DNA from 3 places in the Marinobacter sp. L-13 genome. Region 3 is predicted to be linked to each of the others. Evidence: predicted binding sites of a transcription regulator. Region 3 holds the regulator's gene; each other region holds the start of a gene.
The links. Region 3 encodes LexA, which represses DNA repair genes until DNA is damaged. Its sites were predicted from a motif close to CTGTNTNNNNANACAG; they were not measured.
Positions count from the first base shown of each region.

Region 1: a site for LexA is predicted at 2,241-2,256, ahead of recN (DNA repair protein RecN). Genes of this name have one in related genera too.
Region 2: a site for LexA is predicted at 1,449-1,464, ahead of recA (recombinase RecA). Genes of this name have one in related genera too.

Region 1 covers NZ_JBSXNQ010000048.1:5,754-9,913, forward strand. The annotation lists gene fur (ferric iron uptake transcriptional regulator) at 1-398, shown strand, start outside; gene recN (DNA repair protein RecN) at 503-2,182, opposite strand; gene grpE (nucleotide exchange factor GrpE) at 2,438-3,037, shown strand; gene dnaK (molecular chaperone DnaK) at 3,130-4,160, shown strand, end outside.
Region 2 covers NZ_JBSXNQ010000057.1:132,093-136,252, reverse strand. The annotation lists gene mutS (DNA mismatch repair protein MutS) at 1-815, opposite strand, end outside; gene pncC (nicotinamide-nucleotide amidase) at 897-1,397, shown strand; gene recA (recombinase RecA) at 1,562-2,608, shown strand; gene AC13DD_RS12895 (flavodoxin family protein) at 2,629-3,099, shown strand; gene AC13DD_RS12890 (PilZ domain-containing protein) at 3,115-3,492, opposite strand; gene AC13DD_RS12885 (ATP-binding protein) at 3,710-4,160, shown strand, end outside.
Region 3 covers NZ_JBSXNQ010000055.1:78,653-82,812, reverse strand. The annotation lists gene AC13DD_RS11030 (SIMPL domain-containing protein) at 1-324, opposite strand, end outside; gene AC13DD_RS11025 (gamma-glutamyl-gamma-aminobutyrate hydrolase family protein) at 356-1,090, opposite strand; gene AC13DD_RS11020 (amidoligase family protein) at 1,083-2,084, opposite strand; gene lexA (transcriptional repressor LexA) at 2,300-2,911, shown strand; gene AC13DD_RS11010 (cell division inhibitor SulA) at 2,954-3,445, shown strand; gene AC13DD_RS11005 (hypothetical protein) at 3,450-3,710, opposite strand; gene AC13DD_RS11000 (DUF6586 family protein) at 3,762-4,160, opposite strand, start outside.

The DNA of each region.
Region 1 (4,160 bases), on a different contig from region 3:
ACGCCGAATTACGAAAAGTCGGTCTGAAAGTGACTCTGCCGCGGGTCAAAATCTTCAATATTCTGGAGACCGCGGAGGAGCATCACCTCAGTGCCGAAGATGTATACAAGAAGCTTCTGGAGCAAGGCGATGACGTGGGGCTGGCAACAGTCTACCGGGTGCTGACGCAGTTTGAAGCAGCAGGGCTGGTACTGCGCCATAATTTTGAGGGCGGCCATGCCGTGTTCGAGATGGCTGGAGACGACCACCACGACCATATGGTGTGCACCCAGACGGGTGAGGTAGTCGAGTTTGTCGACGAGGTCATTGAAGAGCGACAAAAGAAGATTGCCGAAGAGCACGGTTACGAAATCGTCGACCACAGCCTGATTCTGTACGTAAAGCCGATCAAGTCCTGAGCCCGGCTCGGGTCGTTGGCTGAAGGAACGAAAAAAGGGGCGGGTTTTTGGCCCGCCCCAACAGCTCTCAGGATCGAGAGGGGTAGTGGATCGTTGCTCGCAGTTCAGTGATGGGTTGCCTGCCCCTTTGAAAACATTTCCCTGGCATGAGCGATCGTATGTTCGGTCATGTCCACGCCTCCCAGCATTCTCGCCACTTCACTGATTCTGCCCTGATCGTCCAGCGTCTCGATTTTCGAGAAGGTGGCATCCTGCTCGGTGAACTTGCTGACAAACAGGTGCTGATGACACTGGGCGGCCACTTGCGGCAGGTGGGTGACGCAGAGCACCTGCCCGTTGCCGCCAAGAGTCCGTAACAGTCGGCCAACCACCTCGGCCGTGCCGCCACCAATGCCGACATCCACTTCATCGAAGACCAGTGTGGGTGTGGTTGATGTCTGGGCAACCACCACCTGGATGGCAAGGCTGATCCGCGACAGTTCGCCGCCGGAGGCTACTTTGGCCAGTGGCCGCGCAGGCTGCCCCGGGTTGGCGCTGACCAGGAATTCAATCTCTTCCAGTCCGTGGGGCGCCGGCTCCCCACCGTTGCTGCGGTTCAGGTGTGTAATGAACTGCATGTTGGGCATGCTTAACTGGGCGAGCTCCGCCGCGACCCGCTGATCCAGTTCGGCGGCGGCCCTGGCGCGGGCCTCTGACAGCTCCGCGGCCAGCTCATCGAAGCGTCCGCGCTGGCTGTCCAGCTCTGTGGCCAGCTGCTCCAGGCTGCCTTCACCACCGTCCAGCTCGGCCAGCTCGGCACTCAGGCGCTGATGCAGTTCCGGTAATTCTTCCGGTGTGATCCGGTGTTTGCGGGCCATCTGGTAGATCGCGCTCAGCCGTTCTTCCACTTCCGCCAGTCGAGCCGGATCGGCCTCGTAGTCCTCGACGAAATGGCGAAGGTTGTCGCCGGCCTCACTGATCTGGATCTGGGCTTCGTTCAGCATCTGGATCGTGTCCGCCAGTGCAGGAACGTCCACCGGAAGCTGCTCCAGCTGCTGTAACGCCTGGCGCACCAGATCCACTGCGCTGGTTTCATCTTCGGTGCAAAGCAGGGCGGCCTGATGGCTGTTGTGCAGAACCGTATCCGCCTGGCTGAGCTGCGCCTGCTCCTGTTCCAGGTTTTCCTGCTCGCCCGCTTCCAGGGCCAGACGATCCAGTTCTTCCACCTGATACCGCAAGAGCTGGAGTTTGGCCTCTGCTTCATCGGCATTCTGCTGGCGTTCGGTCAGCCGCTGGCGGATCTGGTTCCAGGATTTCCAGGCTTCCCGTGTTTCAGCGGCCAGGGTCTCAACGCCGGCGAACTCGTCCACCAGCTTGCGGTGGGTTTCCTTGCGCAAAAGAGACTGGTGCTGATGCTGGCTGTGAATATCCATCAACACACCGCCAAGCTCCTTGAGGTGGTTCAGGGGGCAGGGTTGGCCATTGATGTAGGCGCGAGAGCGGCCATCCTTGCTGATGACCCGGCGCAGGATGCAATCGTTGTCGTCATCCAGCTCGTGTTCTGCCAACCATTCGGTTGCCTCAGGAATGCCGGATACGTCGAAGGTCGCTGTGATGTCGGCGCGTTTGGCGCCATGCCGGACGGCGCCGGCATCGGCTCTGCCACCCATGGCCAGGCCGAGGGCGTCCAGAACGATGGATTTTCCGGCGCCGGTCTCGCCGGTCAATGCGGTCATGCCCTTGCTGAACTGGAGTTCCACCCGTTCAGCGATGGCGTAATTGGAAACCGTAAGTTGAGTCAGCATGCAGATAACCTCCGCGTTGTTCCTGAAACCGGCAAAACACTGTGGATGTATACAGTGACTGTGAATATATACAGGGTTTTTGTGGTTTGCAAACCTGAGGGAGGTATTTTCTTCAGGATTGCAGGCTTTGGTGGTTGAAACCTGGAGAGCGGGCCCCATATCCGTTCGCAACGACATTTTCCGGCTCGAGGCGGCCGGAGCCCATGTTTAACCGGCCACTGACAGCGGGCCGCTTTAGATGAAGCAGGAGTAGCCATGAGCACTGACGAGAACCGCAACGAGCACGAGGAACTGAACGAAGCCCTCGAGGCTGCGAAAGAGGAGGCCCAGGCCGCTGAGGGCGAAGCCGGCGACAACGAAACCTCCGAAGTGGAAGCGCTCCAGGCTCAGGTTCAGGAATTCCAGGAGCAGATGCTGCGCTCCCAGGCGGAAATGCAGAACGTGCGCCGTCGGGCCGAGATCGACGTTGAGAAGGCGCACAAGTTTGCCCTGGAAAAGTTCGTCAAGGAGCTGCTGCCGGTAGCTGACAGCCTTGAGAAGGCGGTCGAGAGCACCGAGGGTCACGATGAGTCCGGCGAACTGGTTGCCTCAATTCGTGAAGGCGTGGAAATGACCCTGAGTCTTTTCATGTCCAGCCTGAAGAAATTCAACGTTGAGCAGATCAACCCGGTGGGCGAACCGTTCGATCCCCAGCATCACGAGGCCATGTCCATGGTGCCTGCGCCGGATGCCGAGCCGAACAGCGTGGTAGCCGTGGTTCAGAAAGGGTATCTGCTGAATGGTCGTGTTGTGCGGCCGGCCATGGTGGTGGTCGCGAAAGCGGAAGATGCACCAAAAATTGATGAGCAGGCTTGAAAAGCCGATTAAAGCGCCAATATAGCCAGTAAATAGCGAAAGCGGAGGCAAATGGCCTCCTGGAAAGCATTCAGAAGAATTGGAGTGACTCAATGAGCAAGATTATCGGTATCGACCTGGGAACGACCAACTCTTGTGTAGCCATCATGGATGGCGACAAGGTGAAGGTAATCGAGAACGCCGAGGGTGATCGCACCACCCCGTCCATCATCGCCTACACCGACGATGGTGAGACCCTGGTTGGCCAGTCAGCCAAGCGCCAGGCGGTTACCAACCCGAACAACACCCTGTACGCCATCAAGCGTCTGATCGGTCGTCGTTTTGAAGACGATGTAGTCCAGAAAGACATCAAGATGGTGCCCTACAAGATTGCCAAGGCAGACAACGGTGATGCCTGGGTTGAAGTGAAGGGCGAGAAAATGGCGCCGCCGCAGGTGTCTGCAGAAGTTCTCAAGAAGATGAAGAAGACTGCAGAAGACTACCTGGGCGAAAAAGTGACCGAAGCCGTCATCACTGTTCCGGCCTACTTTAACGACAGCCAGCGTCAGGCTACCAAAGATGCAGGCAAGATCGCCGGTCTGGAAGTTAAGCGGATCATCAACGAGCCGACCGCAGCAGCCCTGGCTTATGGCCTGGACAAGAAGAGCGGCGATCGTACCGTGGCGGTATATGACCTGGGCGGTGGTACCTTCGACCTGTCCATCATCGAAATTGCCGATGTTGACGGTGAGCACCAGTTCGAGGTTCTGGCCACCAACGGTGACACCTTCCTCGGTGGTGAAGACTTCGACCTGAAGATCATCGAGTACCTGGCAGACCAGTTCAAGAAAGACAGCGGTATCGACCTGCGCGGCGATTCCCTGGCGATGCAGCGTCTGAAGGAAGCGGGCGAGAAGGCCAAGATCGAGCTTTCCAGCAGCCAGCAGACCGACGTTAACCTGCCGTACATCACCGCAGACGCGTCTGGTCCCAAGCACATGAATGTGAAGCTGACCCGTGCCAAGCTGGAATCTCTGGTAGAAGACCTGGTTCAGCGCAGCCTCGAGCCGTGTAAAGTGGCGCTGCAGGACGCAGGCATGAAGGCAGGCGAAGTCGACGAGGTTATCCTGGTCGGCGGTCAGAC
Region 2 (4,160 bases), on a different contig from region 3:
GCGTCCAGGATGACTGCTTCATCGCGCCGTTCGCGGGTCAGCTTGCGAATATGGGGCAGGGCGGTACGCTGGGTTTCCTTGGCATACTGCAGCAGGCAGCCCGCGGCACAGACGGCGAGATTGAGTTCCTCGCAGCCGAAACCTGTCAGGTCCCTGACCTGAAGCTGATGGGTAATAACCCTGCGGGCCGTATCGGATTCGAAGAGCCAGGGCCCCTGACGGCGTATTCCGGTGAAACCCTCCAGAACGTCCTCGTAGGGAAAATCCTCGCTGATCAGGATTTCCGCCGGACGCAGGCGCTGCAGTTCGCCCTGCAGGGCCTCCAGGTTTTCCAGCTCCGACACGGCAAAACGGCCGCTGGAAATATCGAGCGAGGCAAAACCGAACTGCTCCCGATGGTTATAGATAGCCACCAGTAGATTGTCCCGTCGATCCTCCAGGTAGGCGTCGTCGCTCAGGGTCCCCGGTGTGACGATCCTCACCACCTGTCGCTCAACCGGACCCTTGCTGGTGGCAGGATCTCCGATCTGTTCGCAGATGGCGATGGATTGACCTGCCCGAACCAGCCGGGCAATGTAGCCCTCAGAAGAGTGATAGGGGATGCCGGCCATGGGGATCGGATTGCCGCCAGATTGGCCCCGGGCGGTGAGGGTAATATCCATCAGCTCGGCCGCTTTCTTGGCATCTTCATAGAACAGTTCGTAAAAGTCCCCCATGCGGTAAAAAACCAGTTCATTGGGGTGCTGGCCCTTGATCTTCAGGTACTGCTGCATCATTGGGGTGTGCTTGGAAAGATCGGTCTGAGCTGCTGACATGAACGGGTCCGGTAGCCTTGCTTTGGATGAAGGCGTGAATTGTAAGAAAATAACCGCCGTGATGAAACGAAGGAGGTCATTATGCTGGCCAGCGATCAGGAATTGGAAGAGGCAGGCAACCGCCTTGGTGAACGACTGCTGACAACCGGCCGTACCGTTGCGACGGCGGAGAGTTGCACCGGCGGCTGGGTTGCGAAGGTACTGACCGATCGTGCCGGTTCTTCGGCCTACGTGCTGGGTGGCCTTGTCACGTACAGCAATGAGGCCAAGCAGGGGCTTCTGGGCGTAACCCGGAAATCGCTGGATGAACACGGTGCGGTCAGCGAACCGGTGGTGCGGGAAATGGTTGCCGGTGCCCTGGTGGCGACAGATGCTGACGTTGCCGTGGCTATCAGTGGTGTTGCCGGGCCCGGCGGTGGCAGCGATGACAAGCCTGTGGGCACCGTCTGGTTTGCCTGGGGTAGCAGCCCGGCCTCCGCCGTGGCGGTGGTAAAACACTTTGAGGGTGATCGTGATCAGGTCCGCAGGCAGGCCGTTCTCTTTGCCCTTCAAGGGGTTAACAATTTTGTGGACGAAGTCTGACGGCTTTCACATCCGGAGGGGTTGGTCTCCTCTGCGGGTTATGTTTTAATACTGTTCAAATATACAGGGAATGGGCTGTTCGAGCTGTACAGATTCCCGATTCACTATTTCGCTGCCAGCCTTTTCCTGAGGGTGGCGGCCCAGGCGACAGAGGGTTTGCACTGATGGAAGACAACCGCAAGAAAGCATTGAGCGCAGCACTTGGGCAGATTGAGCGCCAGTTCGGCAAGGGCGCCGTGATGAAAATGGGCGATCAGCCCCGCGAAGCCATTCCTGCGGTCTCCACCGGTTCCCTTGGCCTGGACGTTGCCCTGGGTATTGGCGGTCTTCCATATGGTCGAATTTGCGAAATCTACGGTCCGGAAAGTTCCGGTAAGACGACGCTCACCCTCCAGGTAATTGCCGAAGCACAAAAAGCCGGCAAAACCTGTGCATTCGTGGATGCCGAGCACGCGCTCGATCCGGTTTACGCCGAAAAGCTGGGCGTCAATGTGGACGACCTTCTGGTGTCCCAGCCGGATACCGGTGAGCAGGCCCTGGAAATTGCCGACATGCTGGTTCGTTCCAATGCGGTAGACGTGATCATCGTGGACTCCGTGGCGGCCCTGACCCCGAAAGCGGAAATCGAGGGTGAAATGGGCGACAGCCACGTGGGTCTGCAGGCGCGACTGATGTCCCAGGCGCTTCGCAAGCTGACCGGTAATGTCAAACACGCTAACTGCCTGATGATTTTCATCAACCAGATCCGTATGAAAATCGGGGTTATGTTTGGCTCGCCCGAAACCACCACCGGTGGTAACGCGCTGAAATTCTACTCCTCCGTTCGCCTTGATATCCGCCGCATTGGTGCCGTGAAAGATGGTGACGAAGTGGTCGGTAACGAGACCCGCGTGAAAGTAGTCAAGAACAAAGTATCGCCGCCGTTCAAGCAGGCCGAGTTCCAGATTATGTACGGTAAGGGCATTTACCACATGGCGGAAGTGCTGGATATGGGCGTCAAGGAAGGCTTTGTCGACAAGTCCGGAGCCTGGTACGCCTACAATGGCGACAAGATCGGTCAGGGCAAGGCCAACGCCTGCAAGTTCCTGGAAGAAAACATGGACATTGCCAACGAGATCGAAGCCAAGGTTCGGGACAAGTTGATGCCCAAGCCTGAACCGAAGAAAGACGCAAAAGAAGAGCCTGCAGAAGCCAACGGCGAGCTGCTCTAAGCTTGATGTAGGGAGGACGTATGGATGGCATGAAGAAACTTTTGATTGTTGCCCATGCGCCTTCCCCGAACACCCTCCGCCTACGAGAAGCTGTGGATGAGGGTGCCCGCCATGAAGATATCGAAAACGTTGAAGTAACCGTTCTGGCACCGTTGGATGCCGGTCCCGAAGACGTTCTTGCCTGCGACGCCATTATTCTGGGCACCACTGAGAATCTCGGGTATATGAGTGGTGCTTTAAAAGACTTCTTCGATCGCAGCTACTATCCCTGCCTCGAGAAAACCCAGGGGCTACCTTTTGCCTATTACATTCGCGCCGGCCATGACGGCACGGGCACCAAGCGGGCAATAGAAAGCATTACCACCGGGCTACGCTGGAAGCTGGTCCAGGAGCCTTTGATCTGCCGGGGTGAATACCGGGAAGAGTTTGAAGATCAGTGTCGGGAGCTGGGGATGTATGTTGCGGCCAGCCTTGACGCCGGGCTGGTTTGATTCCGAAGGCCTGGCTCAGCTGGCAAACCGGTTGTAGAAGCCTTCAATCCGCGACAGGGCATTGTCGACAGTTCGTGAATAGCCCTTCTTGTCCAGGCAATAGCTGAACTGGACACTGACGCGATAGCCGGTCTGGAAGGGCTGGCATTCCACCACCCGGGCACAAACCCGCGATTCGCTGATGTACTTGCCGTCAAAATCCATGAACAGACGGGCGCCCGGCTCTACTGGTCGGGGGCATAGCACTGCCATTCCGTACCGGTTGAGGTCCAGGCAGGTAACCGGCGTGGGGTGTTTGCCACGACCAAGGAAGCTACGCTCCCGGAGCTGGACCTTCAGGCAGGAGGCGGGGTAACGATCCTTGATTCTGCGCTCTGCGGAATCATTGGTCATACGCTGGCGTCCGTTGCGTGCATTGTTTTTATGGTTGGGACATGAAGTGTAGTTCCGGAAAGGCTGGCTGAAAAATGAGCGGCGGCGGAATTGTGAACTGCCTAACAAAATCCCGCGCACTGTGCGCGACTCCAGAAATCTTCGTGCTGAACGCGACAGAGCCGACCGCAGAATCTACAATGACCGGCCAATGTGTTAACCGTTACAGGACCAAACCTTGAAGTCACTGCCTCTGCACCAGCTTTACAAAGCCTGTGTTCTGAAAGATCTGCCGTTCAAAACCACCAAGCAACTGGAGCCCCTGGCTGAAATCGTTGGCCAGAACCGTGCCCAGGAGGCTGTGCGTTTTGCTCTGGCAATGCCCCATGGCGGTTACAACGTCTATGCCGTTGGCCGTAATGGCCTGGGTAAGCGCACCATGATGCTGCGTTACCTCGAGCATCATGTGGATACGGATCAGCAGAGCCATGACTGGTGCTACGTGGCCAACTTCGAGGAGCCGCGCATTCCGAAGCTGTTGCAGCTCCCGGCCGGGAAGGGTACCCAGCTCAAACAGGATATGGAAAAGCTGATGAGTCGCCTGGTCAAGGTTATTCCCCAGACCTTTGATAGCGACAGCTTTCTTGAGCGCTCGGAACAGTTGAAAAACGAATACGGCAAAAAGCAGG
Region 3 (4,160 bases):
CTCCTCCCTTTCAGATGCGGGCAGAGTTCGGGTGTAAAGGTTTACCGACGCGTCTGAGTAATCATTGAGCTGATCCTGGTACTCGGTAATACCCTCGCGCCACTGCGCCATCAGGGCCGCTACCCGTTCGGTGGCCTTCTGGGGAAGCTCGTGCTCGGCACTGGCTGTGAACTGGAGTCTGGCGCTGTCGGGCTCGTATCGGACACTGCCCTCGCCAGTGAGCGTAACCTCACCTGCCATTGTCAGAGCAGGTACTGTGAGCGCGAGAGGGAGAATAAAACCGGACTTCAGGTTTAAACGGAGCTTTCGGTTCCGTCCGTTCATGGTAGTGCCTCCTTTGGAAACCGTTGATGGATCAGGCGTCGTCGGAATCCGGTTCCAGGCGCGCCAGTTTGTATCGGCGGGCAGCATCCACGAACTGGCCAAAGATGCGTCGGTGTCCGCCATGGTAGAGCAGGTATTCCGGGTGCCATTGGATGCCGGTTAGCCATTGGCGTCCGGTGCTTTCAATAGCCTGTACAAACAGATCATTGTCCACGGCGGTCACGCGCAGGTTGCGGCCCAGGCGCTTGATGGCCTGGCTGTGAATCCGGTTGGCGCCGATCACCGGGGAGCGCATGGCTTGCTCAAGCCGGCTGTGCGTTACCAGTCGCACGGTTTGCAGGGGCAAGAGCAGTGGGCGATGCCGGGTATTGACCCTCAGCGGTGTCACGTTCTGGCACAGGGACCCGCCGTGGAAAACGTTGATGAACTGGGCGCCGCGGCAAATCCCGAGCACGGGAATGCCAATGGCTTCAGCCTGCTCAAGCAGTGACTGATCGGTTTTATCCCGCTTGCGGTCATAGTTGGCGGTAACCTGTGGCTCCTGCCCATAACGTTCAGGATGGACGTGGGTGCCGCCTGACAGCACCAGGCCATCAAGCATCGGTACGGCAACCCGTGAACCGGGGCGAATATAGTGGGTCCGGGCACCGTGGAGGCGCAGACCCAGGCTGATCAGGCGATGGGCAAGGCTTTTTCGAGCGGGACCACTGATGCCGATCGTCAGGCCCGGAACCTCAAGTTCCTGTTCTTTGGACTCTTCAGACATACCCGTTTTTGGCCAGCCAGTCGTCAGTGGTTTCCCGCCAGCTGTGGGTCAGGTTGTGAAGATTCAGTTTGCGCCGCTCCCGGAACAGTTGCCGCATGTCGGCCAGGTCGTCGGGATTGTTGGCCAGTTGCTCCAGAACGACCCAGTCGTTCCAAACGGTTGAGAAATGCCAGCCGGGATTGTCGATGTCGCAATCCGGCAACCGGTAATGCAGGGTTGGCCTGCTTTTTATCCTGGGATCCTGAACATGGCGTTCCAGCCGTTCCTTGTCCAGGTGGGCAAACAGTGGAAGCAGGTCAAGCGCGCGATTGCGGGTAGGATTGAACTCCAGGTAATCCTCCATGAGCTCCCCGAGGTTTGGATGATAGTTGTCTTCCATCAGGAGCTCTGTGTAGCTGCCGTGCCAGGGTTCGATGTAGGTGGTGAATTTGCGGCTGACGTCCAGTTGATGCCGGTGCTTGAGCCATTCATACAGGGCCGCGAACGCTTGGAAATAACGAACCAGGGTCTCCGGGCTGAGGTCGGGCAACTCAGGATTAAGCTGCAGGCCAAACGCAAAATAGATGGCGTCCCGGCTGCCCAGTGCCCCGGCGTTCCTGAGTTTGTCGATGAGCGTTTCAATCACCTCGACGCTGGAAAACTTCAGGGGTGGGCTTATGATCTCGAGGGGTACCACGCGTTCAGCCGCGGCGTCGATCACATCCATCGCCTGTCCACCGAGTTCACGAATGGACTCGGGGAGGCGCTCGTCCGCCAGATCTAGATCCTTGATCGGATCGGAATCAAGCTCAACTGTGAAGTCGCCAAGAGCTGTCTGCAAGGTTGTCACATAGCGTGACTTGAGCTCAGGTGTGCCCTCCAGCATCTTCGCCGCCAATGTAACCAGCTCATCATAGCCCAGACCAGACAGTTCGATCTCGACGCCAACCCGGCGTTCCTTCCCTTCGTTCGTCTCTAGGATGTCAGGCATCCTGCAGGCACTGACTTGAGTCATGGTGCTCCCTGGTTCGTGAGGAATAGTGCCCTAACCATATCACACCGCCGTTGATCCTCATTATTAAGCGGATGCAAGAAAATCAGGGAGCCGACTTTACACTGGATAAAACACTGTATATAGTCAGTTTACTGTATAAAAAAACAGGGCCTCCGGAGCCACTCTTACGAGAGGCTGATGTTTGCAGCGGCCCGATCCCGATATAGCGGAGTAGCTTGATGAAGCTTACAGCAAGGCAGTCCCAGGTACTGGATATTATTCGCCGATACGTCGACGAGACCGGCTATCCGCCAACCCGTGCTGAAATCGCAGCAGAACTGGGCTTCCGTTCGGCCAACGCCGCGGAAGAACATCTCCGGGCATTGGCAAGGAAAGGTGCCATCGAGATGGTGCCGGGAGCGAGCCGCGGCATCCGTCTGCCTGAGGCGGAAGAGGATCTGGGCCTCCCGGTCATTGGTCAGGTCGCTGCCGGTAGTCCGATCCTTGCTCAGGAGCACATCGAGGACCACTGCACACTGCAGCCAGAATTCTTTTCGCCGTCTGCAGATTATCTTCTGCGGGTCCGGGGCATGAGCATGAAAGACATCGGTATTCTTGATGGCGACCTGCTGGCAGTTCACAGTACCCAGGATGTTCACAACGGCCAGGTGGTTGTTGCCCGGGTTGGCGATGAGGTCACGGTAAAGCGTTTCCGCAAGGAAGGCTCGAAAGTCTACCTGATTGCCGAAAACGAAGAATTCGCACCGATCGAAGTGGACCTGACCGAACAGGAGCTGTTCATCGAGGGTCTGGGTGTTGGTGTTATCCGCCGCTCTGACCTGCACTGAGCGGTTCGGATAGCCTCAGATAGTTTGAATAACGGGTGAATTATGGAACAAATGAGCTTTAATCAGAATCTGGCCTACAACCCCAATGCTCTGTCCTGTTCAGTGTCGGCAACCGCCGCCCGCGAGCGACGTTCCGTCATTCGCGCCCGACGCGCTCCGGAAACCACCGAACCCAAAGTCTGTGGCAATGTGACGGAGATCATTCTGCCGGAAGGCCAGGTAGAAAATTTCCAGCTGCTGTTGCCAATGCTGACCCAGCTGAATCAAGAGAAGCGCTGGCTGGCCTGGATCGACCCGCCCCAGGCGCTGGTTAGCAAGTGGCAAAAAATGCACGGGATTGTCGCCGGCGAATTGCTGGTGCTGCGTTCAACACCGGACTATCCTGCCCAGGACCTGGCAGAGCGAGCCCTCAGTGCCGGCACCTGTCACGCTGTGGTCATGTGGACCCGTAAACTGGGGCGAGTTGCCTTCGAATCCCTGCAAAGAGCCTCGGCCGAGGGCAATAGCCACGGCGTCGTTCTCAGGCAGCGTTAACCGATCAATGCAGAGTGTAGGAGGGCTGGGCGTCTGAGGCGTCCAGTTCGTCATCTTCCCAGTCGATATCGTGGGCAACATTGCCTACAGCCTCAATGCCAGCTGCAATCATGGCTTTGGCAACCGACATATCCCGATCTTCCATCATTTCCCGGGCTTCTTCCGAAAAAGAGATTTTTACCAGTGGCGCACTGTCATCATCAATGCGGCGCAGAGCGTAATCGCCATTGGTCAATTGCACGATTTCAAAAAACGATGGTGACATTCAATAAACCTTCAAGTTAATACGATTTGAATAGCCGGAGCTGGGAGTGGCTTACCACTCGCTGTGCTGCTCTTCCAGATCGTCGGCAAAATGTTTGACGGCGGTCAGCGTTTTCATCAAAGCAGCCGACGATCGATCCGGGCCGGAATCGGCCGATACCGCAATAATGTTTTCCTCGCTCACGGTTTTTTTGGTCGCCGGAGGTCTGCTTTGAGCGCGCTCGAGTTGCTCAAGATGGTTCCACCAACTCCCGGATCGCTGTTCTAGCTCCTTCAGGCGGCCAACTTCACTCGGTTCTGGCCCGATAAGAGCGACCAGCTCATCAAGGGTTGAAGGTTCCTCTGATTTTCTCTGGTATAGCCTCGCAACCATGACCAGCAACAGTTTTCGAGACCGCAGAAGCAGCTCGATCGCCCCCTGAATAGCGGCTTCCCGGCGCAGCGCCTGTTC